Regions from separate parts of the Clostridium sp. JS66 genome, predicted to be linked through region 2. Evidence: riboswitches for the same ligand, from Rfam matches in the RefSeq annotation. Region 2 holds a riboswitch; the other holds the start of a gene.
The links. A riboswitch is a leader RNA that binds a small molecule or an ion and turns the genes downstream of it on or off. The one in region 2 is predicted to bind S-adenosylmethionine.
Positions count from the first base shown of each region.

Region 1: it holds a riboswitch for S-adenosylmethionine, as region 2 does, so the genes downstream of both, Q6H37_RS08405 (methionine ABC transporter ATP-binding protein) here and nifB (nitrogenase cofactor biosynthesis protein NifB) in region 2, are expected to answer to the same signal.

Region 1 is NZ_CP131467.1:1,769,390-1,781,006, forward strand. It holds gene Q6H37_RS08385 (MBL fold metallo-hydrolase) at 915-1,643, opposite strand; gene Q6H37_RS08390 (VOC family protein) at 1,714-2,097, opposite strand; gene Q6H37_RS08395 (histidine phosphatase family protein) at 2,181-2,789, opposite strand; gene Q6H37_RS08400 (Nramp family divalent metal transporter) at 3,056-4,267, shown strand; SAM riboswitch class I at 4,412-4,520, shown strand; gene Q6H37_RS08405 (methionine ABC transporter ATP-binding protein) at 4,636-5,706, shown strand; gene Q6H37_RS08410 (methionine ABC transporter permease) at 5,736-6,416, shown strand; gene Q6H37_RS08415 (MetQ/NlpA family ABC transporter substrate-binding protein) at 6,523-7,353, shown strand; gene Q6H37_RS08420 (epoxyqueuosine reductase) at 7,383-8,207, shown strand; gene Q6H37_RS08425 (PLP-dependent aspartate aminotransferase family protein) at 8,328-9,506, shown strand; gene Q6H37_RS08430 (M20 family metallopeptidase) at 9,560-10,762, shown strand; gene larA (nickel-dependent lactate racemase) at 11,587-11,617, opposite strand, start outside.
Region 2 is NZ_CP131467.1:1,868,143-1,879,759, reverse strand. It holds gene Q6H37_RS08825 (nitrogenase component 1) at 1-1,173, opposite strand, end outside; gene nifH (nitrogenase iron protein) at 1,212-2,039, opposite strand; gene nifB (nitrogenase cofactor biosynthesis protein NifB) at 2,064-3,341, opposite strand; SAM riboswitch class I at 3,635-3,740, opposite strand; SAM riboswitch class I at 3,928-4,035, shown strand; gene Q6H37_RS08810 (homocysteine synthase) at 4,144-5,427, shown strand; gene Q6H37_RS08805 (amidohydrolase family protein) at 5,558-6,343, opposite strand; gene Q6H37_RS08800 (transposase) at 6,494-7,624, opposite strand; gene Q6H37_RS08795 (amidohydrolase family protein) at 8,221-8,901, opposite strand; gene arcC (carbamate kinase) at 8,945-9,895, opposite strand; gene Q6H37_RS08785 (YgeY family selenium metabolism-linked hydrolase) at 9,914-11,134, opposite strand; gene ssnA (putative aminohydrolase SsnA) at 11,161-11,617, opposite strand, start outside.

The DNA of each region.
Region 1 (11,617 bases), 99 kb from region 2:
AATAAAAATTTGAACAACATATGATATTATAATATAATAATAATAATTTTTCAACAATTTACAAATATACAAAAAATGATCATGTAAATGTTTACCGTATTGTAAAATCAAGGATATCAGTAAAAATAAGTAAAATAATTGTTCACGCATTTTTTACAATTTAAGCATAGCATATTGCGACACAAATTTTTAGGTGGAGTCCGCATTGAATATATGGTGTATAAAAGCCAATCGTTTATTAAGGAGCTCTAATGCTTAAAATTTAAAAAATCTCTACCCGCTCAAATGTCCCGTCCTGATTCAAATTATGAGATTTTTTAAATTTTAGACATAAGACCTCCTAAATTCTCACAAAAGCTTTTATACACCATATATTCAAAGCTCCCTCCACCTAAAAAGTTGTGTAGTAACTATTATTTCAGCCATTTTAATAATATCCTATGGCGTAGCCTGCAAAAATAATAAGTCTGTTTTAAGACATTTCCACAGAATAGAATTAAACTAAATATATTAGTCCAACATCAGGCTACGCCTTAATTTTAAGCGTTATAAATTATAGTCATAAATATGATTGTGGCTTACTAAAATTACTTATAGCAATGTAATTATGTACATCCACTTGAAGTTGCTAGTTTGAATTTTAACTTTTATGCAGTGATATATGATAAAGGTGTCATCACATTAGCTAAATTGTTTTAGTATTATTCTTAGCTCAAAATTTTTGAAAGCCTTAGAACTTTAGTCCTGTCTGAGGGAACCGAGTTTGACAAAGTTCTTAGACTTTCAAAAATTTCGAGATTTAGAATAATTAAAACATTTAGCCGTGATGACACCCTTATCATATATCACGGAATAAAAGTTAAAATCCAAACTTCCACTGCACCTTTACGTCGCATAATGCTTAAATTGTAAGGTTAAATTTCTATTTCAAATCCTCTACATGGTATATTGTAAATTGTTGTAGAGAATTCCTTCATCATTGTCTTGAACTCTTGTGTTACCCAAAAGTCTTCTCTAAAATGCATAGGAATGAAAATTTGGGGTTTCAGATTTTCTATAAAATATTTTCCACCAAGATAGAAAAATTCTTCTTGTCTTGCATCAACTGGGAAAAATGCTATATCAATTTTTTCACCTTTTATAAGATCTATTTCTTCTTTAAACCATTTTTCAGCATGTTTGTTGTCTTCAGAACTATCTTCCTTCCAGTGCCACCAATTTAAATCTCCTGCATGGAATATATTAAAATCATTGAAATTTACTAAAAAAGATACACCTTCATCTGTAGAACCATATACTTTTATAATTAAATTGTCTATTTTTATTGTTTCGCCTTTTTTTACAATAAAGGAATTTACATCTTCTCTTATGTTTTTTATATCACTACTTAAAATGTACTTTACATTAGAATTAAATTTGGTGAAGTCAAATATTAAAGGATTGAAATGATCATAGTGGCTATGAGATGTAAAAACATATATTGCTTTTTCAGTTTTTAGCAAATCTTCACTTATTACCCCATTTTTTAGTGATTTTTCATTTTCTGTACATTTATCGTTATAATAATCAAATATAAAAATACAATTTGGAGTTTCTACACAAAATCCGCTATTGTATAAATAATGTATTTTTAATTTATTCAAAATACATCCCGCCTCTCACTTAAATCAGCTTTACCATGGTAAAAATTACATGAGATTGTTTGATACTAACCTACTTAATTTCTGATGCCTTAAAAGCCAATATCTCAGTCCAATATCCATCTGGATCTGCTATAAAATAAAGTCCCATTTCTTCATTTTCATAGCATATACAGCCCATTTCCTTATGCTTTTTATGAGCAGCTTCATAGTCATCTGTTCTTACTGCCATATGTATTTCATTATCTCCTAAATTATATGGCTCTTTTCTATCCTTAAGCCATGTAAGCTCAATTTGATGGTCTCCCTCACTTGACTTTAAAAATGCTAATGTAAAGCTTCCATCTGAAGAATGATGTCTTCTTACTTCTTCTAGTCCAAGAGCCTCTTTGTAAAATTTAATACTTTTTTCTAAGTCTAAAACATTAATATTGTTATGATCAAATTTAAATTTCATTATAAAACACCTCAACTTCTATTTTAATAATTATATTATATTCTATTTATATTTAAAATAAAAGAATTTACACTTTATGTACATTAGAGGACATGTGATGTATCACCCTCTAATAAAATTTTTATATTTCTATTTTCTACTTCTAAAACAGTAATGCTTGTACCACGTATGAATGGAAGACTCCACAATTTTTCAATTCCATATCCTTTAACTATTTTCATAATAGCCTTAATAACAACAGCATGAGCTACAATTAGTATATTGTCAGCGCTGTTATTATTATCAATAACATCATATAAGCCATTTTCTATTCTTTTTACAAGTTCTAAAAAAGTTTCACCTCCAAAAGGTTTAAATAGTTGTGGTTTTTGGAGAAAAATTTTATATTCTTTTGGATAATGTGTTGTTAATTCTTCTTCATTCATTCCTTCCCATAATCCAAAATTCATTTCTTTAAAATTTTCATTTATTACTATTTTTGTATTTTTCATTCCTCGAATGTACTTTGCCGTATCTAAGGCTCTTTTTAAAGGACTACTATAAATTAAATCAAAATCTATATTTTTAAGACGGTTTCCAAGACTTTTGGCATCTTCAATACCTTTTTCTGTAAGATTGGAATTTTTCCATCCCTGCATTCTAAGCTCTTTATTCCATTCTGTTTCGCCATGCCTTGTTAGGTATATTTTCAAATTAATCACTCCTTATAAACTATATATATATGTTTGATTATAAGAAAAAATTACTTTATAAGGTAACATTCTTAAAATGCAATGCATAATTATATTACTGAAACAAACTTAGGCTAGGTTAAGATACTTAGCCCCTAATAAATTATATTATATCAGGAAAATAAAATAAATAGCTGAGGTGTATAATGATGAGAAGTGATAGAAGTGCAATTGAGTTAAATGTTGTTCCTAACGAGCTAACAGTCATTGATGCTCAAAATAATAAAATGCTTACTAAAATAAAACAGTTATTAAAATATCTAGGACCTGCATTTGTTATTAGTGTAGCATATATTGATCCAGGAAATTTTGCAACCAATATAACTGGTGGAGCTAAATTCAATTATGAGCTCATTTGGGTAATACTGTTTAGTAATATAATGGCTATATTTCTACAAACTATGTCTGCGAAACTGGGTATAGCAACAGGAAAAAATCTTCCAGAAATGTGTGCTGAAGTTTTTCCAAAATCTGTGAATTGGATTTTTTGGATTGTTGCTGAATTAGGAGCGATGGCAACTGATTTAGCAGAGTTTCTTGGTGGAACTTTAGGATTATATTTATTGTTTAGAATCCCATTAATATATGCAGGCTTTTTAACTGGAGTAATAACCTTTGCAATAGTATATATGGAGAAATATGGTCAAAGAGTTATAGAAATTATTATAACTTTATTGATAACTGTAATTTGTACAGCTTATACCATAGAATTATTCCTTTCCAAACCAGATTGGATTGAAGTTGGTGTGCATACCATAGTTCCTATGTTACCTAATAATGAAGCAGTTTTAATTGCTGTTGGTATGCTTGGAGCTACAGTCATGCCTCATGTAATATACCTGCATTCTCATTTAGTTCAATATAGAAAATCAGGTTCATCTAATTTAGACAAATTACAACATCTTAAGATGGAAAAAATAGATATATTTGTAGCCATGAATATTGCATTTATAGTTAATGCTGCAATGGTTATAGTATCTGCTGCAGTGTTTTATAAAAATGGAATAGCAGTTGGTACTATAGAAGAAGCACATAAATCATTACAGCCTTTATTAGGAGCTTTCTCAAGTGGCGCTTTTGGAATTGCACTTTTGGCATCAGGTTTATCTTCTTCTGCAGTAGGAACTATAGCAGGTCAGACTATCATGAAAGGTTTTGTTAATTTAAGTATTCCAATAAACTTAAGAAGACTTATAACTATGTCACCAGCTATGGTAATTATAGCTATGGGAATCAATCCAATGTATGTGCTTGTGCTAAGTCAAGTTGCTTTAAGTTTTATACTTCCATTTCCAATTATTCAAATGTTATATATATCAAATCGTAAGGATTTAATGGGTGAATTAGCTAATGGCAAATATACTAAAATTTTAGGCGGATTAATAGCAGCTATAATAATATCATTAAATATATTATTGCTATATTTAACCTTTTTTTAAAGTGTTTTTATATATATTCAATTAAAAAAGTATAAATTTTAATTATAAAAGTATTGACAGTATGGAAAATTATAATTATAATGTAAATCATTAAATACTTAATTGTTTGAGACAGAAACATAAATTTAAAAGTGAATATTTTTTACCTTATCAAGAGAAACTGAGGGACTGGCCCTATGAAGTTTCAGCAACCACATGCAGTGAGCATGTAAAGGTGCTAATTCCAGCAGAACTTTGTTCTGGAAGATGAGATGGTATAGAAAATTTATGTACTTTAGTACGATTTTTTATAATGGGAATCCTCTTCTTCGAAGAGGATTTTTTATTTTTTAAATAATTAAGCAAGTATAAATTAGGGAGGGACAAAAATGATATGGCTAAAAAACATTAAAAAAATTTATACAAATGGAAATGTTGAGGTGGAAGCTTTAAAAGAAATTAATCTTAAGATCAAAGCTGGTGAAATTTATGGAATTATAGGATATAGTGGAGCTGGTAAAAGTACTTTGATTCGATGTATAAATTTATTGGAAAAGCCTACTTCAGGAGATGTAATTGTAAATGAGAAAAACTTAATGCAGCTATCGACAAAAGAACTTAGGAAAAGCAGAGAAAAAATTGGTATGATATTTCAAAATTTCAATCTTATGAGAAGTAGAACTGTATTTGAAAATGTAGCTTATCCTTTAAAGGGTAAAGGATTGAGTAAACAAGAGATAAAAGAAAAAGTACTAAGTCTTTTAAAACTAGTGGAACTTGAAGAAAAAGTTAATGTTTATCCTTCACAGTTAAGTGGTGGACAGAAACAAAGAGTAGGTATTGCTAGAGCTTTAGCCAATGATCCCGAAGTACTTTTATGTGATGAAGCAACTTCAGCTTTAGATCCGCAAACTACTGGAGCAATTTTGAAATTACTTAAGGACATTAATGAAAAGCTAAAATTAACTATAGTGATTATAACTCATCAAATGGAGGTTGTTAAGGAGATTTGTCAGAAGGCAGCAGTAATTGATGGAGGACAAATAGTAGAACAAGGATCTGTAATAGACATATTTACAAATCCAAAAGCAGATATAACAAAACGATTTATAGGTTCATTATTTCACTATGAAAAAATTTATGATTTTCTTAAAAAAGAAAATTTTGCTTTTAATGAAATTACAGAAGGAGAGAAGGTAGTAAGAATATCATTTACAGGAGAAAAAACAGGTCATGCGTTCATTTCTAAAATTTCAAGGAAATTTAGGGTAGATGCAAGTATATTATTTGGGAACATAGAAATCATCCAGAATACTCCAATTGGTAATTTGATAGTAAAGTTAAATGGATCTAATGAAGGTATAGCAAGTTCAATAAAATATTTAGAAGAAAATAATATTTCTGTAGATACAATAGATATTAAAAAAGATGATAAAAAATTAAAAATTAGCAGTAATTAAGTGCTAAAAATTTCATGGAGGCGATAAGATTGAATGAATATTTAAATAATATAGCACCGAATTTAATAAAACTCTATCCAGATATGATAAAAGCATTATTTGAAACTTTCTATATGGTTGCTATTTCAGGAATTATATCAGCAATTATTGGAGTTATTTTAGGAGTTACATTGGTAGTTACAAGGGAAGGAAATATATTAGAAAATAAAATTATTAATGGAGTGTTTGCAAAAATAATTAATATATTTAGATCTATACCATTTATTATTCTTCTTGCAGCTATTATTCCAGTTACAAGACTTTTAGTAGGTACTACCATAGGTACTAAAGGGGCTCTTGTTCCACTTATATTTGGATGTACCCCTTTCTTTGCAAGACAAATTGAATCAGCACTACTTGATATAGATAAAGGAGTAATTGAAGCTGCCCAGGCTATGGGTTCAGGTCCTTTAGAAATCATATTTAGAGTAATGTTAAAAGAAGGATTGCCAGGCATTATTCATGCTGTGACCATAACCATTATAAGTTTAATTGGACTATCAGCTATGGCAGGTACTGTTGGAGGTGGTGGACTTGGTGATTTTGCAATACGCTATGGATATCAATATTTTGAAACTGATATTATGGTAGCTACAATAATTGTACTTTTAATTATTGTTAATATTATTCAATTTTTAGGAGATATTTTATCAAGATTAGTAACACATTAATTTTCAAGAGGTTAAAGTCCTAAATGGACTTTAACGAGTAGTTCATGAGCGGAAGCGAGTAGGATTAACTACTCAGTGTTTCCGACTAAAAGGAGGAAGAAGATTCATGAAAAAATTTACAGGTATATTTTTAGCAATAACATTATCTTTGGGACTTTTATCAGGTTGTGGAGCAAGCAGTAGTTCACAGGAAAGCAGTTCTAATAAAAAACAGGTAGTAAAGATAGGTATAACAGGCGATGATCATAAGATATGGGATAAAGTTAAAGAAAAAGTTGCAAAGGACAATATTGATTTACAGATAGTTAGTTTTTCAGATTATGTACGTCCTAACTTAGCACTTGCTCAGGGAGAAATTGATTTAAATTCATTTCAACATCATGCTTATTTAGATAAGTTTAAAAAAGAACATAATTTGCAAATAACTGCTATAGGCGATACTGTGCTTGCACCTCTTGCAGTATATTCAAAAACTTTAAAATCTGTTAAGGACATTAAAAATGGTGGTAAGATAGCTATTCCTAATGATGCAACTAATGAAGGTAGAGGTCTAAACTTACTTCAAAGTGTAGGATTAATAAAATTAAAAGATGGTGTAGGAAATTTACCAACACTTAAGGATATATCAGAAAATCCAAAAAATATTCAATTTGTAGAGCTTGCAGCAACTCAAATTCCAAGGTCTCTTCAAGATGTTGATGCAGCTATAATAAATAGCGGAGTTGCAATAGATGCAAAATTTAATCCAGTTAAAGATTCTATACTTATAGAAGACGTTACTAATGATAAAGCTAAGCCTTATATAAATTTAATAGCTGCTAGAGAAAAGGATAAGGATAATGAGGCTTATAAAAAAGTAGTTAAAGCTTATCAAAGCGATGATATAAAGCAGTTTATAAAAGAAACATATAAAGGTGCTCAAGTACCTGTGTTTTAAAAGTCAGTGTTTATTAAGGAGTTTTTGATATGATTGATAACAATGAAGGTTATGAACTAAAAGTATCTATTATTGAGGAAGCAGAAAGAATGGGAGCAAATCTTATAGGATTTGCTCCTGTCCAAAGATGGGAAGAATTTAAGGATACTAAGCCAGAATTTTTCCCTGAAAACATATGGCCTGGAACTAAAATAGTTATTGTTTTAGGATTGCAAATATTTTTACCTATGCTCGAAACAACTCCTTCAGTTGTTTATTCTGAATTGTATAATACTACAAATCGGCTATTAGATGATATGGCATATAAGCTTGCAAATTATCTTAATAAGAAGGGACACAAAGCATTTTTCTTTCCAAGGGATTGCTATGGTGATATTTCTGTACTTGTTAAAAAGCCAGAAGCTGCTTTTTCTCATGTTTTAGCAGGCAAATATGCTGGACTTGGTACTATTGGATGTAATCACACTTTACTTACAAAGGAGTTTGGCCCAAGGGTAAGGCTTGTATCAGTTTTAACTGATGCTGTTATTCCAGAAGATAAAATGTGTGAAGAGGAATTATGTATTAAATGCAGTATATGCAAAAAATGCTGTCCAACAGAAGCATTTATTTCAAAGGAAGGCTCTATTTTTAAAATGGATAAAGAAAAATGTGCTAAATATCATGCTGAACTTAAAGGTGCTTATAAATATCCATGTGGAGTATGTATAAAGGTATGCCCTGTTGGAGAAGATAGAAAAATTTATGGAATGGATGCCAATAAATATTTAAAGGAAAAAGAAGTACTTAAGGAAAACAAGGATATGTCAGAATATAGTGGATGGATTCACTGCAGAAGCTATGGTTCAAATTGATTTGAGCTAATATTATGTGAGTATAAATTATATAGCTAAAGAGATTTTAAAAATATTTACATATGATAATAATGGTATAAAAATGACTATTGATAAATAGAAGTTTGGAGGAAAGGTAATATGAAAAAAAGTTTTGCAACAAGTCTTGCTCATTTAGGAGAAAAGAATCCACCATCAGTATCTTCAGCAAAGTCCATACCTATATCAATGAGTTCAGTATTTGTTTTTGATGATGTAGAAACATTAGATGCAGTATATGAAGGGGAAGTTAAGGGGTATGTGTATTCAAGAAATGGGAACCCAGTTCATGATGCACTGCAGGAAATAATTGCAAACATAGATGAAGGAGAAGATGCTCAAGTATTTTCTTCAGGAATGGCTGCTATTACTATGGCTATTATTTCACAAGTAAAAGCAGGAGATCATATAATAGCTTCAAATGTATTATATGGAGGAACTTATCAATTTCTTAAAGTTGAATTAGATAAATTTAATGTAGAGGTTACATTTGTTGATATTATAAATGATGATGTAGAAAAATACTTTAAGCAAAATACAAAATTAGTATATGTAGAAACTATATCAAATCCATTGATGGAAGCTATTGATATAAATGATATTTCTAATAAAGCTCATAATCATAATGCAAAGTTAATTGTAGATAATACTTTTGCTACAGCTGTGGTATGCCAACCACTAAAATTAGGAGCGGACGTGGTAGTTTACAGTGCCACAAAATATTTAAATGGCCACAGTGATGTAACAGGAGGAGCCGTAGTTTCAGATAAAGAGACTATAAATAAGGTGAAAAATACAGGAGCATTATATGGACCTATGATGAGTCCTTTTGATGCATGGCTTTTAATAAGAAGTTTGAGAACATTAGAGCTTAGGATAATTCAGCATTCAAATAATGCTTTGAAATTAGCAGAGTTTTTAGAAAAACACCCTAAAATTGCAAATGTATATTATCCAGGACTTATAAGTTCACCTTCTTATAAAATTGCAAATAAGATTTTCAATAGTAACTTATATGGGGGCATGCTCAGTATTGATTTGAAAAATGGGGAAAAGGGAGCTTACGATCTTATAAGAGAGCTTGAAACAATAAAATTTGTACCAAGTTTGGCAGGAGTTACTACATCAGTTTCCTATCCTGTTAAAACTTCTCATAGAGCATTAAATGATGAAGAACTTAAAAAGGCCAATATTTCAAAGGGTTTGATTAGAGTTTCAATAGGATTAGAAAATGTAGATGATTTAATTTCCGAATTTGACAGGGCGTTAAATAAAATATAAACAATTCAAAGCTTATAGATAAGTTTACTTACACTACAAGGGGGCATTTATATATGAATATACACAATATTAAAAAAACTCAGCAAGATATAATTGATGAATTAGAAAATAGAAAAGAGAATTATATAGATATAAGCCATAAGATACATGAACATCCTGAAATAGGAAATGAGGAGGTTTATGCTTCTGAACTGCTTATAGATACTTTAGAAAAAGAAGGGTTTCAGGTAGAAAAAGCATTAGCAGGTCATCATACTTCTTTCATAGCTAGGAAGAAATCCAGTAAAAATTCTGGACCTATTATAGGATTCTTAGCAGAATATGATGCTCTTCCCAATTTAGGACATGGTTGCGGTCATAATATTATAGGAACTGCTAGTACAGCAGCGGCTATTACTTTATCTAGATATATAGATGAAATTGGTGGGGAAGTTTTAGTGTTTGGAACGCCTGCTGAAGAAGGTGGAGAAAACGGAAGTGCAAAGGCAACCTTTGTCAAACAGGGATTATTTAAGGGTGTAGATGCTTGCTTAATGGTTCATCCTGGAGGAGAAAACTCTGTAACTCCATATTCTTTAGCTAATAATCCTATACAATTTGAATTTATAGGCAAAGCTTCTCATGCTGCATCTGCTCCTGAAAATGGTATAAATGCATTAGATGGGGTAATTCAGCTTTTCAATGGAATAAATGCTTTAAGACAGCATGTAACAGATGATGTTAGGATACATGGAATTATAACAGATGGAGGAAGTGCACCAAACATTGTTCCAGATTATGCAAAGGCTAAGTTTTTTATACGTGCATTTACAAAAGAAAATTGTGATCTAGTTACAGAAAAGGTTAAAAATATTGCGGAAGGAGCAGCTTTAAGTACCGGCGCTAAAGTTAATATAAGCTTTTTTCAAAATGAGGTAGATAACTTTATTATAAATGAAAAGTTCGATGAAGTATTTGCAGAAAATCTAAAATTACTTGGAATAAATATAGATAACATTCCTAAAAAAGGTATAGGTTCTACAGATGCAGGTAATGTAAGTCAAGTAGTTCCAACTATTCAGCCCATTATAAAAATAGGGGATAAAAGTTTGTGTGCTCATACACCTGAATTTCGAGAAGCTGCTAAATCAAAAGGTGGAGATGAAGCTTTGATAACTGCATCAAAGGCTTTAGCACTTACAGGGCTTACTCTTTTAACAGATGAACATAAGTTATTAGAGATTAAAGAAGAATTCAATAGACATAGAAATTTGTAACAACATAATATAAGTACAATGCGGTACAACTTTTTAGGTGGAGTCCGCATTGAATATATGGTGCATAAAAGCCAACCGTTTATTAAGGAGCTCTAATGCCTAAAATTTAAAAAATCTCTACCCGCTCAAATGTCCCTTCCTGGGACTTTCGCGGCTTGAATCGTCCTGATTCAAATTACGAGATTTTTTAAATTTTAGACATAAGAGCTCCTAAATTCACTCAAAAGCTTTTATACACCATATATTCAAAGCTCCCTCCACCTAAAAAGTTGTGTAGTAACTATTGTAATTCTAATATGAAAAATTGCTTATAATACACTATAATTATAGCTCTTTAGAAAAAGCGCAGCTTTCATAATGCTTATTATTTAGTTTATGTATATTTGAACTATTTTTAAATAATACTTTATGGCGCAGCCTTAGTTTTAAGTGTTATAAGTTATGGTTAAATATAATTTTCAGTTACAAAGCGGCTTATAACAATTTAATTATGTGCGTACACTTGAAGTTACTAGTTTGAATTTTAACTTTTATGCAGTGATATATGATAAGGGTGTCATCACGGCTAAATGTTTTAATTATTCTAAAGCTCGAAATTTTTGAAAGCCTAAGAACTTTGTCAAACTCGGTTCCCTCAAACAGGACTAAAGTTCTAAGGCTTTCAAAAATTTTGAGCTAAGAATAATACTAAAACAATTTAGCTAATGTGATGACACCCTTATCATATATCACGGAATGAAAGTTAAAATCCAAACTTCCACTGCACCTTTACATCGCATTATTTTTATAATAAGTCCCAATTTGTATATGCAAAAGTTTAGTTATTAGTCTACCATTTTAGGAAATGTACTTGCA
Region 2 (11,617 bases):
ATCCACTAGAAATTTTAAAGAGTCTTTACTTGGATCATTACTGTCATATACAGGATCATGATGAAATACAAGAGAACCATCAACTTGAATTCCAAGTTCCTTGAGTACTGCAATAAGTCCATGAGAATATGCTGAACCTGTAGCTGCGTAACCTTTTTTGCCTTTTAAAAGTTCTTTAAGCTCTTTAAGCCTTGGTGCTATTCTCTTATGCTCTCTCTCTATATAGGCTTCTGCTTTTTCTTCCCTATGCGTAACCTTTGCAATTTCTCTTATCCATGCATCAGTCCCTGCAATTCCATAAGGTTGTGGTGCTTTAATTTCCGGTACCCCAAATTGTTCTTCCAAAACAGCTGCCATATAAGAAGATAATGTATGACAAAACGTAATGGTTGCAGCAGCTTCTGAAAGCTTTTCCAAATCTTCTACTTCAGCTAAATCAATAACATAATTTACTTTAAGTCCAAGCTCCCCCAATATAGGTGTAAAAACATCACTTCCCCAGAGATTAATTACATTTACAAGGTTTTCTTGCTTTTTAGGGTTTTTATTTACTATCTGCCTTAGAATTCCATGCTGTGTAGCATCAAAACCAGTACTCCAGTGCTTTGACATAAAACCTTCACATGGCATTGGTACAACAGGTATTCTAAGTTCCTCTTGCATTCTAGTTGCAACACTATCTATATCCTCCCCTATAATTCCCGAAGCACATGAAGTAGCAACAAAATTTGCTTTAGGATGATGTCTATTCCATGCATCCTTTATGGATTGTTCCAGCTTGTCTAGTGCACCAAACACCATATCAGTTTCTTTTATATTTGTATTTATTATTTGTATATTTTCAACAGGTAAATTTCTAATAGCAAGACCATTTCTATATATGGAATTATAAGCTACCTGTCCTGTACCACAACCTATTGGTGCATGTTGAATTAATACTGCATCTCTTACATTGCCAGCCTGACATTCTACCATTTGTTCACTACAAGTAGAACCTTGGGTAAAGGGTCCTGAAGCTTCACACAACCTTTTTCCACCATTTCCTTTACAACCTGAACACGTATAAGCAGAATCCCTGGAAAGTTCTGAAGCCTTTCCAGTTTTCCATCCAATAATAGTTCCAAGCCGCTGTTCACGAGTTTTTACTACTGAAGTTTTAAGATTAAATTTCATTAACTTTACCTCCTCATCAACTTTCTAATTATGGTATTTTACACTACTTGCTCTACCAATCCATTTTGCAAAATTATTTCTTCCAACCTTTTTTGTGACATAGGTTTTGGAATTACAAAGTTCTTATTTTTTTCTATTGCCTCTGCTAGTGATCTGTATTCATTTGCCTGATTTGATTTAGAATCAAATTGTATTACAGTTTGTTTATTAATTTCTGCCCTTTGAACTACATTGTCTCTTGGTACAAAATAAATAAGCTGTGTACCTAATTCCTCTGCAAATGCCTCCAATACTCCCCTTTCATTGTCTACTTTTCTGCTGTTGCATATAATTCCACCTAATCTAACGCCACCTTTATTGGCATATTTTTTTATTCCCTTTGATATATTATTTGCTGCATAGAGTGCCATCATTTCTCCACTAGCCACTATATATATTTCTTTTGCCTTTCCTTCACGAATTGGCATAGCAAAACCACCGCATACAACATCTCCTAAAACATCATAAAAAACATAATCCAAATCTTCAGTATATGCGCCAAGTCTTTCAAGCATGTTTATAGATGTTATAATACCTCTTCCAGCGCATCCTACACCTGGTTCAGGTCCGCCTGATTCTACGCACTTTATTCCATTAAAGCCTTTTTTCAATATATAATTTAAATCTACATCTTCTCCTTCTTCCCTTAAAGTATCCAGTACTGTTCTCTGTGCAAGTCCACCTAAAAGTAATCTTGTAGAGTCTGCCTTTGGATCACATCCAACTACCATAACCTTTTTTCCTATTTCAGATAAACCTGCAGTTAAATTTTGTGTAGTTGTAGATTTACCTATTCCACCTTTTCCATAAATAGCTATTTGTCTCATAATATATTCCTCCTAAATTTGAATTTATTTATTTTTTTTAAGTAATTCAACAGCTTTTTTTATACCTTTATTAATTTCCTGGTACATTTCAAATACTCTTATTCCCTTCTCATAGAGCCTATCCATAGGCTCAAATCCTGCTCTGACCACAAGCACAGCATTACAATCAATTACATTTTTTATTATATTTTCTATTTTGTCCTCATGTTCTCCACAATCATATACTCCATTACAGTACTTATTTACTTTTCTCTTCTCTCGAAATTTAATTTCATCATTTATCATGTCGTATATATAAAATTCTGACGCATGCCCAAAATGTTCATCAATACTTACACCTGATTTGCTCGCAATGGCAAATCTGTACTTATGATGTTTCAATTCAATTACATCTTTATCTTCTAATTTATTTTCATTATCATTTGATTCCTTTGCAATATTGTTTTCTCTAAATTGACTTGATATATCATTCTTTAAAGTTCCAATAGCATCTGCCCTACACTGCTTGCAATGATACATCTGTTTCAATATTGAATCGCAGCTTTTTCTCATGTCATTCAATTCAACTTCGGTTACTGTAGGGTTATTTTCAAATGCACTTCCTTTAACAGGTATCAGAGGCATAATATTTGCCATATATGCTCCACATTCTTTAACTTTCCTTACTATTTCAGGAACATGAATATCATTGATTCCTTTTATCATAACTATGTTAACTTTACATACTATTCCCTTTTGTGCAGCATATTTAAGTCCTGATAATTGATTGCTCAATAACACCCTTCCTGCTTCTTCTCCAACAAATACATCTCCCAAGTAGTTTACAAATTTGTATATTTCCCCACCTATTTTAGGATTAACTGCATTTATGGTTATAGTTAAATGTGTGACCCCTAATTCTATCAATTTATCTACGTAAAAAGGAAGCATTAAACCATTAGTTGAAAGACAAAATGTAATATCTTTTGATTCATTTTTTATTAATTCTATAGATTTTTTTGTTTCATAAAAATTTGCAAGTGGATCACCAGGTCCTGCTATACCAACTACAGTTAAATTTCTAACCTTGTCCTTTACTATTTTAAATTTATCTTTGGCCTCTTCAGGTGTTAAAACTTCACTTGTTACTCCAGGTCTGGTTTCATTTACACAATCATATTTTCTATTACAAAAATTACAACTAACATTACACTTAGGAGCTACTGGTATATGCATTCTTGCATATTTATGAGCAATGCAGTTATAACATGGATGCATAAATGTTTTTTCTTCTATAGTTCTTGCAAACACATTTACACTCATACTTATTTTCTCCTTTTCTAAATAAAATTAAAAACTAAAACTTGATTAATTATATTTCAATCCATTAACAATTCAAATTAGAAAAGGCCAAGTTTCACCTATCTATCTATGTAGATAGGTAAAACTTGACCTCTGGTTTATCCAGTCAATCAATAGAAATCAATATAATATTTTTAAATCAGATGAGTGTTCAAAAGAGTATACACAATTGTTAAGTTAAAAATTTAAACTTAATTTGATTGCTTAAAATAAAAAACTTTCTGTAAGAAACACAGAAAGTTAAATTCTCTTGTTTCTCATCTTCCAGGTTAATCCTGCTGGAATTAACACCTTAAATAAAATAATTATTCAGGTTGTTGGATTTCATCGGGCCAGTCCCTCCATCTCTCTTGATAAGAATTTTTATTTGATTTATACACATAATACAGTTTTTCAATTTCTTTGTCAACAAAAAAATTTATCTAAATTTTTTTAAAATTAACTATTGACAACAAAATTTAAAGGCTGTATACTTTGTAACAACGAAAGCAAACAATACTAATTAATTGTAAATTTGAGAATTATTGTTTAAAATAAAATACGGAACTTCTTATCCAGAGTGGCGGAGGGACTGGCCCTGTGAAGCCCGACAACCAGCATTTTTCATTTGAATGTATGGTGTTAATTCCAGCAGGTAAAACCTGAAAGATGAGAAGCATGAAGAAAAATCTTCTTGTAACTTATCTTACGAGAAGATTTTTTATTTTGCCAGGTTATGGAAGTTTCGTTTTTAAATATATTTAATATTTAGGAGGAACAAAAAATGAGTGAAGAAAGAAAATTATCCTTTGAAACATTACAAGTACATGCAGGTCAGGAGCCAGATCCAACAACAGGATCAAGAGCTGTACCAATTTATCAAACAAGTTCTTATGTATTTAAAAATGCAGATCATGCTGCAAATCTATTTCAATTAAAAGAGCCTGGAAATGTATATTCAAGAATTATGAATCCTACAACAGATGTATTTGAAAAGAGAGTTGCTGAACTAGAAGGTGGAGTTGCTGGTCTTGCAACAGCTTCAGGATTAGCAGCAATTTTATATTCAATACTTAATGTTGCAAGTGCTGGTGATGAAGTAGTTGCTGCAAGCACATTATATGGTGGAACTTATGAATTATTTGGAGTAACTTTAAAGAAACTTGGAATAAAAGTTGTATTTGTAAATCCAGATGATCCTGAAAACTTCAGAAAAGCAATTACAGATAAAACCAAAGCAGTTTACGCTGAAACTATAGGAAATCCAAGAATAAATGTTCTTGATATAGAAGCTGTTGCAAATATTGCCCACGAAAATAAAATACCATTAATCATAGACAATACTTTTGGTACTCCATATCTTGTGAGACCAATAGAATATGGTGCAGATGTAGTAGTTCATTCTGCAACTAAATTTATAGGTGGACATGGAACTACAATTGGTGGAATTATAGTTGATGGAGGAAACTTTGATTGGAAAGCAAGTGGAAAGTTCCCTGACTTTACAACACCTGATAAAAGTTATAATGGATTAGTATATGCTGATCTAGGTGCTCCTGCATTTGCTTTAAAGGCTAGAGTACAGCTTTTGAGAAATACTGGTGCAACTTTAAGTCCTCAAAGTGCATTTTATTTTCTTCAAGGATTAGAATCTCTCTCACTTAGAGTTGAAAGACACGTATCTAATACACGAAAAATTGTCGAATTTCTAAGCAAACATCCAAAAGTTGCATGGATTAACTATCCTGAATTAGAAGGAAGTCCATATAAAGATTTAGCTAAAAAATACTTGCCAAAAGGAGCAGGTTCAATATTTACATTTGGAATAAAAGGAGGACTTGAAGCAGGTAAGAAATTTATAAATAGCGTAAAATTATTCTCATTGCTTGCAAATGTAGCAGATGCAAAATCACTTGTAATTCATCCTTCAAGTACAACTCATGCTGAACTTACAGAAGAAGAACAAAAAGCTGCTGGAGTTACACCTGATCTTATAAGACTTTCAATTGGAGTTGAAGGTGTAGATGATCTTATATATGATCTAAATCAAGCTCTTGAACAGGCTTAACTAAGAACTAATATACATCCCCTTTGCAGTTTTTCTGTAGAGGTGATGTATTTTTAAGTATGTAGAAACTCCCTCTAAACCTAAAAATCACTTTATATAAAAGCTATTGCTAAAAAGCAATAGCTTTAGTTCACCACGTCTTCCTATATAAATACTTTCCAATAGGCTTATCTTCAATAAGCTTTCCATTGTATATGACCTTGTTTCCTCTTAAAAAGGCATGCAGCACTCTTCCATGCTGCTCAAAGCCTTCATAAGGTGTATAATCTACATTTTGCATTTGATTTTTAGCACTAATAGATGTAGAAAAATCAGGATTCCACACTACAATATCAGCATCACTGCCAACTGCAATAGTCCCTTTTTGTGGGAAAAGTCCAAATAATTTAGCTGCATTAGTTGAAGTAAGTGCAACCATTTCATTCATACTTATTCTATTTTTTAATACTCCGTAAGTATACATTAGTCCAATTCTATGCTCTACCCCTGGAGCTCCATTTGGAATCTTGCTAAAATCATCCCTGCCAACCTCTTTTTGTCCTTTATAGTTAAATGAACAATGATCTGTTCCTATAGTCATTATCTCTCCATAACACACTCCTTTCCACAATGCATCATTGTCATATGGTTTCCTAAGTGGAGGTGACATTACATATTTTGCTCCTTCAAAACTATTGCTATCTTTATCTCCATAGCAAGAATCATCTAAGAGCAAATATTGAGGACAGGTTTCTGCATAAACCTTTATTCCTCTCTTTTTAGCATCTAAAATACTTAATAATCCTTCTCTTGTGCTTAAATGCACAATATACACTAGTACATCTAGAATTTCTGCAATATTGAGTAACCTTACAATTGCCGTTGCATAAACTTTATAAATGCATATAAAAACCTTATATAACTTTATAAATTTCACTTATGTTATTCATTACTAAATAACCTTTCCTATTCACAGAGTTCTATTTTGAATAGTTTCTTATTCTACTCTAGTTTGGTGTAACTCTCCCAGGACTTAAATTCTCCCACAACGCAGGATACACATAGTATAATTTTTCAAAATCACCATTTATACTATTTTGTAGTTACCAAGATTTATTGAAGCGTTTTTATCTCTATCTATTTCTAATCCACAGATATCACATACATATACTCTATCTTTAAGTTTTAAATCTTTTTTAACATTTCCACAACAAGAGCAAGTTTTACTGCTAGGATAAAATTTATCTACTTGGATAAACTCTACTCCATTAAACTTACATTTATATTGCATTTGTCTAATAAATTCATAAAAGCCTTGTTCTTGTATAGCTTTTGATAAATGTTTGTTTTTTAGCATACCACTAATATTTAAATCTTCCATCACAACTCTGTAAGGCCTTAATTTTATTATCATATTAGTAGTTTGGTGTATATGATTAGCTCTGATATTACTAAGCTTTCTATATACAAATTTAATAACTTTTTCTAGCTTAATAATATTATTTGTTTTATTAAATCTATCTTTTATTCTATTTGCTTCATATTTTCTTGATACTTGCTTTTGTAATCTTTTTAATCTCTTTTTCAATTTCCTAACCTTAGTACATTTATTAATGTTTTTAATAGGCTTATCTATACAATTTACTACAGCTAGATTAGATACTCCCAAATCAATTCCAATAGATAAATCTTTATTAAGCTCAACTTGATTTTCGTCATGCTCAAATCCTAATGTTAGATACCAGTACTTACCATCAAAATGACATCTTGGATTATTATAGTTAGGTAAAATAGGTATATCATAATTTGTTTTATATTTTACTTTGCCTATTTTTTCAATATTGACAGCACTTTTTTTTAAGTAAATGCTATCATATCTAACATAAAAGGACTTTCTAGATTTTCTTTTGGTTTTGAATCTAGGATATTTAGCTAAACCTTTAAAAAAGTTCTTATACGCATTATTTAGATCATCAAAAGCCTGTGCTGTAAGTTGACCACTAACTTCTTTTAACCATTTATATTCCTCTTGCTTTTTAATAGTATTGTTAAATTCTTTTCTTATCTTACCTTTTGAAGGTTCTAAACCTTGCTTATATAGCTCCTCCCATCTAGCTCTGCCCCAATTATAAGCAAATCTCATTACACCACAAGATTTGAACATTAATATCTCTTGTTCTTTGGTAGGAAATAATCTTATTTTTATTGCCTTTATCATCATTTTTCACCTCATCTTCCATAATTTTATTATGACCATATAGCAAAATTATATGAGATGATTAATTATGATTTTAAAAGATTACATTTATTTTCTTTAAAAGAGTAATGTTTTATAAAGTTATATAAAGTTTTCAAAGAACATTTATAAAGTTTATTATATTTACCATAGAACGCTGCTTCTATGATGCCATTTCGCTTACGCTAGTGGCCTCGACCTTTCGGATACGAGCGTAGACTATATCATTACCCGTTATACTAACTTAGTATAAATTGGGCATCCTCCACTTCCACTACCGATAGCTTGTAGTGTACTTCCTTTACGGAATAGTCGTTGAACTTTACTCTATTCGAGTCTTAGTTGCTGATTATCCATTGTTTCAGCACTTAGGATTTAACCCTATGCCATCTTAACTATTTTTTCTGCTTTCGCCACCTTCACGTTTAGGCTTATTTCATCCTTACGTTGTAGTTAGTTAAGCTTTAGGAACTTCCAGCAGTTCAAAGGATTTTGGCATTCTTTCCGGATGCACTCCACACTCTTTATGAATGTGGGAGGCTTAGTTATAAGAAACTTTTAAAGTTTTATAACCTTTACTAAAGTTTCTGTAACTGTTTAGTTACCTCTTTTTCAACCTGTGCCGGTCTTGTCCGTGGATGATAATAAGGAGATTTATTTCCCTTTGATTTAGCTTCATTTATAAGCTCCTCTATAATATCACCATTTTCACAATGGAAAGTTATAATTCCTTTTAGTTCTTTACTTCTTTTTAAAGCTTTAAATATTACACCGTCATCTACCTGAAGTGTATTCTTATAAGCCATGTATAATTTAAATGAAGTTACTCCTTCTTCAATCATATCTTTCATTTCATAACAGGTTTCATCATTCCAATCTGTAATGCCCATATGAAATCCATAATCACAATAACAAAGTCCATCTGACTTTTTGTGCTGCTTTTTTAAAGCCTCTTTTAATGTTTCTCCCTTGTTTTGTGTTGCATAATCCAATATTGTAGTAGTACCTCCGACCAAGGCTGCCTTTGTCCCCGTTTCAAAATTGTCTGCAGTTACTACAGAACCACTTTCCAGATCAAAGTGGGTATGAGTATCTATACCACCAGGTAAAACATAGCATCCCTTTACAGATATGACTTCATCTCCAGATCTTTTTAAACTTTTTCCTATTGAAACAACTTTTTCACCTTCTATTCTTATATCCGAACAATAAGAATCTACAGCAGTTACAATTTTCCCACCTTCAAGTACTATTCCCATGAGCAAAACCTCCCTCTAAGTAAAAAACTTAAAGTATACTTCATTATCCATTTAAAGTAATAACTGTCCCTGTTTTACCTTCTAAGGCATCTTCACCTTTATAAAGTGATGTAATTATAGATTTGTGGGAAGAGTTTGCCTTTGCAAACATAAGTGCTGCTCTCACCTTTGGAAGCATTGACCCTGGAGCAAAGTGACCTTCTTCGATATACTTTTCTGCCTCTGCCACTGTAATATGATCAAGATCAATTTGATTGGCTTTTTTAAAGTTAAGTGATACCTTTTCAACTTCTGTTAATATCATAAAAATATCTGCATTCATATCTTCTGCAAGTCTTTCAGCTGCAAGATCCTTGTCTATAACTGCTGCAACACCTTCTAATGATCCATCTTCTTTTTCAACAACAGGAATACTGCCACCTCCAGCTGCTACGCAAATGGTAGAATCCCACAGCACTTTAATTACTGGAAGTTCAACTATCTTTTTTGGGAAAGGTGAAGCTACTACTCTCCTCCACCCTCTTCCAGAATCCTCTTTCATCACATAACCTTTTTCTTCTTTAAGCTTTTTCGCCTCTTCTTCACTGTAAAAAGTGCCTATGGGTTTGGTTGGATTTTTAAATGCAAGATCATTTTTGTCAACTACTGCCTGGGTTATGAGAGTTACTACTGGCACTTTCTTTTTTCTCTTATCCAGTGCCTTTCTCAGTGACTGCTGAATATGATATCCTATATATCCCTGACTCATAGCACTACATACATCAAGAGGCATAACTGGTGTAACACTATTAGCAGCCTCAGACGCAAGTAAAATTCTTCCCACTTGGGGACCATTTCCATGAACTATTAAAAGCTCATACCCCTTACAGCTTATATCTGCAATATATTCACAAGTTTTTTTTATCACTTTCAGTTGTGCCTCAGCTGTAGCTGGAGTATTAGGTTCTTGAAGTGCATTTCCACCTAATGCTATAACCAGTTTACAAAATCCCATTGTGATTCCTCCGCATAATTATTTATTTACATAATCTGTTACATAAGATAATGGAATAAGTGCATACATTGCTGCACATTTGACCAATTCATCTTTCCAGGTCTTTTCATTAGGTGCATGAGCTTGGTCTTCGTGACCTGGTCCAAAACCTATACATGGTATTTTATATCTTCCCATAATGGAAACTGCATTTGTAGAAAATGTCCATTTATCTACCTTTGGTTCACTCTTAAACAAATCTTTATAACAGCTTATAACATTTTGGCACACTTTATGATCTTTAGGCAGTACCCAGGTTGGGAAGAAACATTCTGTAGGATATTTTAATCCTGTATAGGAAGGTCTTTCATAAGTGTACATTTCAACCTCAGCTCCTGCAGCTTTAACTGATTGTAAATTTTTAATTTGTTCAATTGCATATTCCCAGCTTTCACCATCAGTAAGCCTTCTGTCAATGGAAATACTGCATCCATCTGCTACAGCACATCTTGAAGGTGATGAGAAAAAGATTTCAGATACAGTCAATGTGCCTTTTCCTAAAAACTTATCATCAATCAACCTTTCATTTAATTCCTTTAATTCATTTAATATAGGTGCCATTTTAAAAATTGCATTATCTCCTCTTTCTGGTGCAGATCCATGGCAGCTAACACCGTGAGTTGTAACTTTTATTTCCATCCTTCCTCTATGTCCTCTATATATATTCAATGAAGTTGGTTCTGTGATAACTACAAATTCTGGTCTCACCTTGTCTTCATTGATTATATACTGCCAGCAAAGTCCATCACAATCTTCTTCTTGAATAGTACCTGTTACTACTAATGTATAATCTCCTTCAAGACCAAGCTCTTTAATTATCTTACCTGCATAGACCATGGAAGCCATTCCACCTTCCTGATCTGATACACCTCTTCCTAAAATCACTTCATCATCCTCATAGCCTTCATAAGGATCATATTTCCACAGATTCCTATCCCCTATACCTACTGTGTCTATATGAGCATCCATGGCAATAAGGTGTTTACCATGCCCTATATATCCAAGTACATTACCCATTGGATCTATTTCTACCTTGTCAAAGCCTACTTTTTCCATTTCCTCTTTTATTCTCAGTATAACTTTTTCCTCACCGCAGCTTTCACTTGGAATTGCAGCCATATCCCTTAAAAACTTGGATATTTCAGTTTTATATTTTTCTGCCATCTCCAATATTTTTTGTTTATTTAAATCTAACGTCATTTAAACTCCCCCCATTTTAACTATATTTAAAAACGCTTCCACAGATCTTGTGCCAGTTCCCTGCTTCTTGCCATAATTCTTTCTTCATCAATGCCTACAAGTTTCCTATCTTCCATAATAACTTCACCATTTATAATGGTTGTATCTACACAACGTCCATTAATACCAAATAATAAATGCGAATTAATATTGCTTTCGTTTATTGGTGTAGGTGAGTTGTAGTCTACAATAATTATATCTGCCAGTGCTCCTTCTTTTATAACTCCAATTTTTCCATCAATAAATCTTTCAACAATCTCTCTATTATTATAGAAAAACATCTGTGGAATTTCAGTCCAAGCTACAGTAGAATCTTCAAAAGCATGTTTGTGAATAATATTTCCTACTTTGTAAGATTCCATCATATCTGCAGTATAACCATCTGTACCAAGCCCCAATAAAATTCCCTTCTTGTACATTTTTAGTACAGGAGATACACCTACA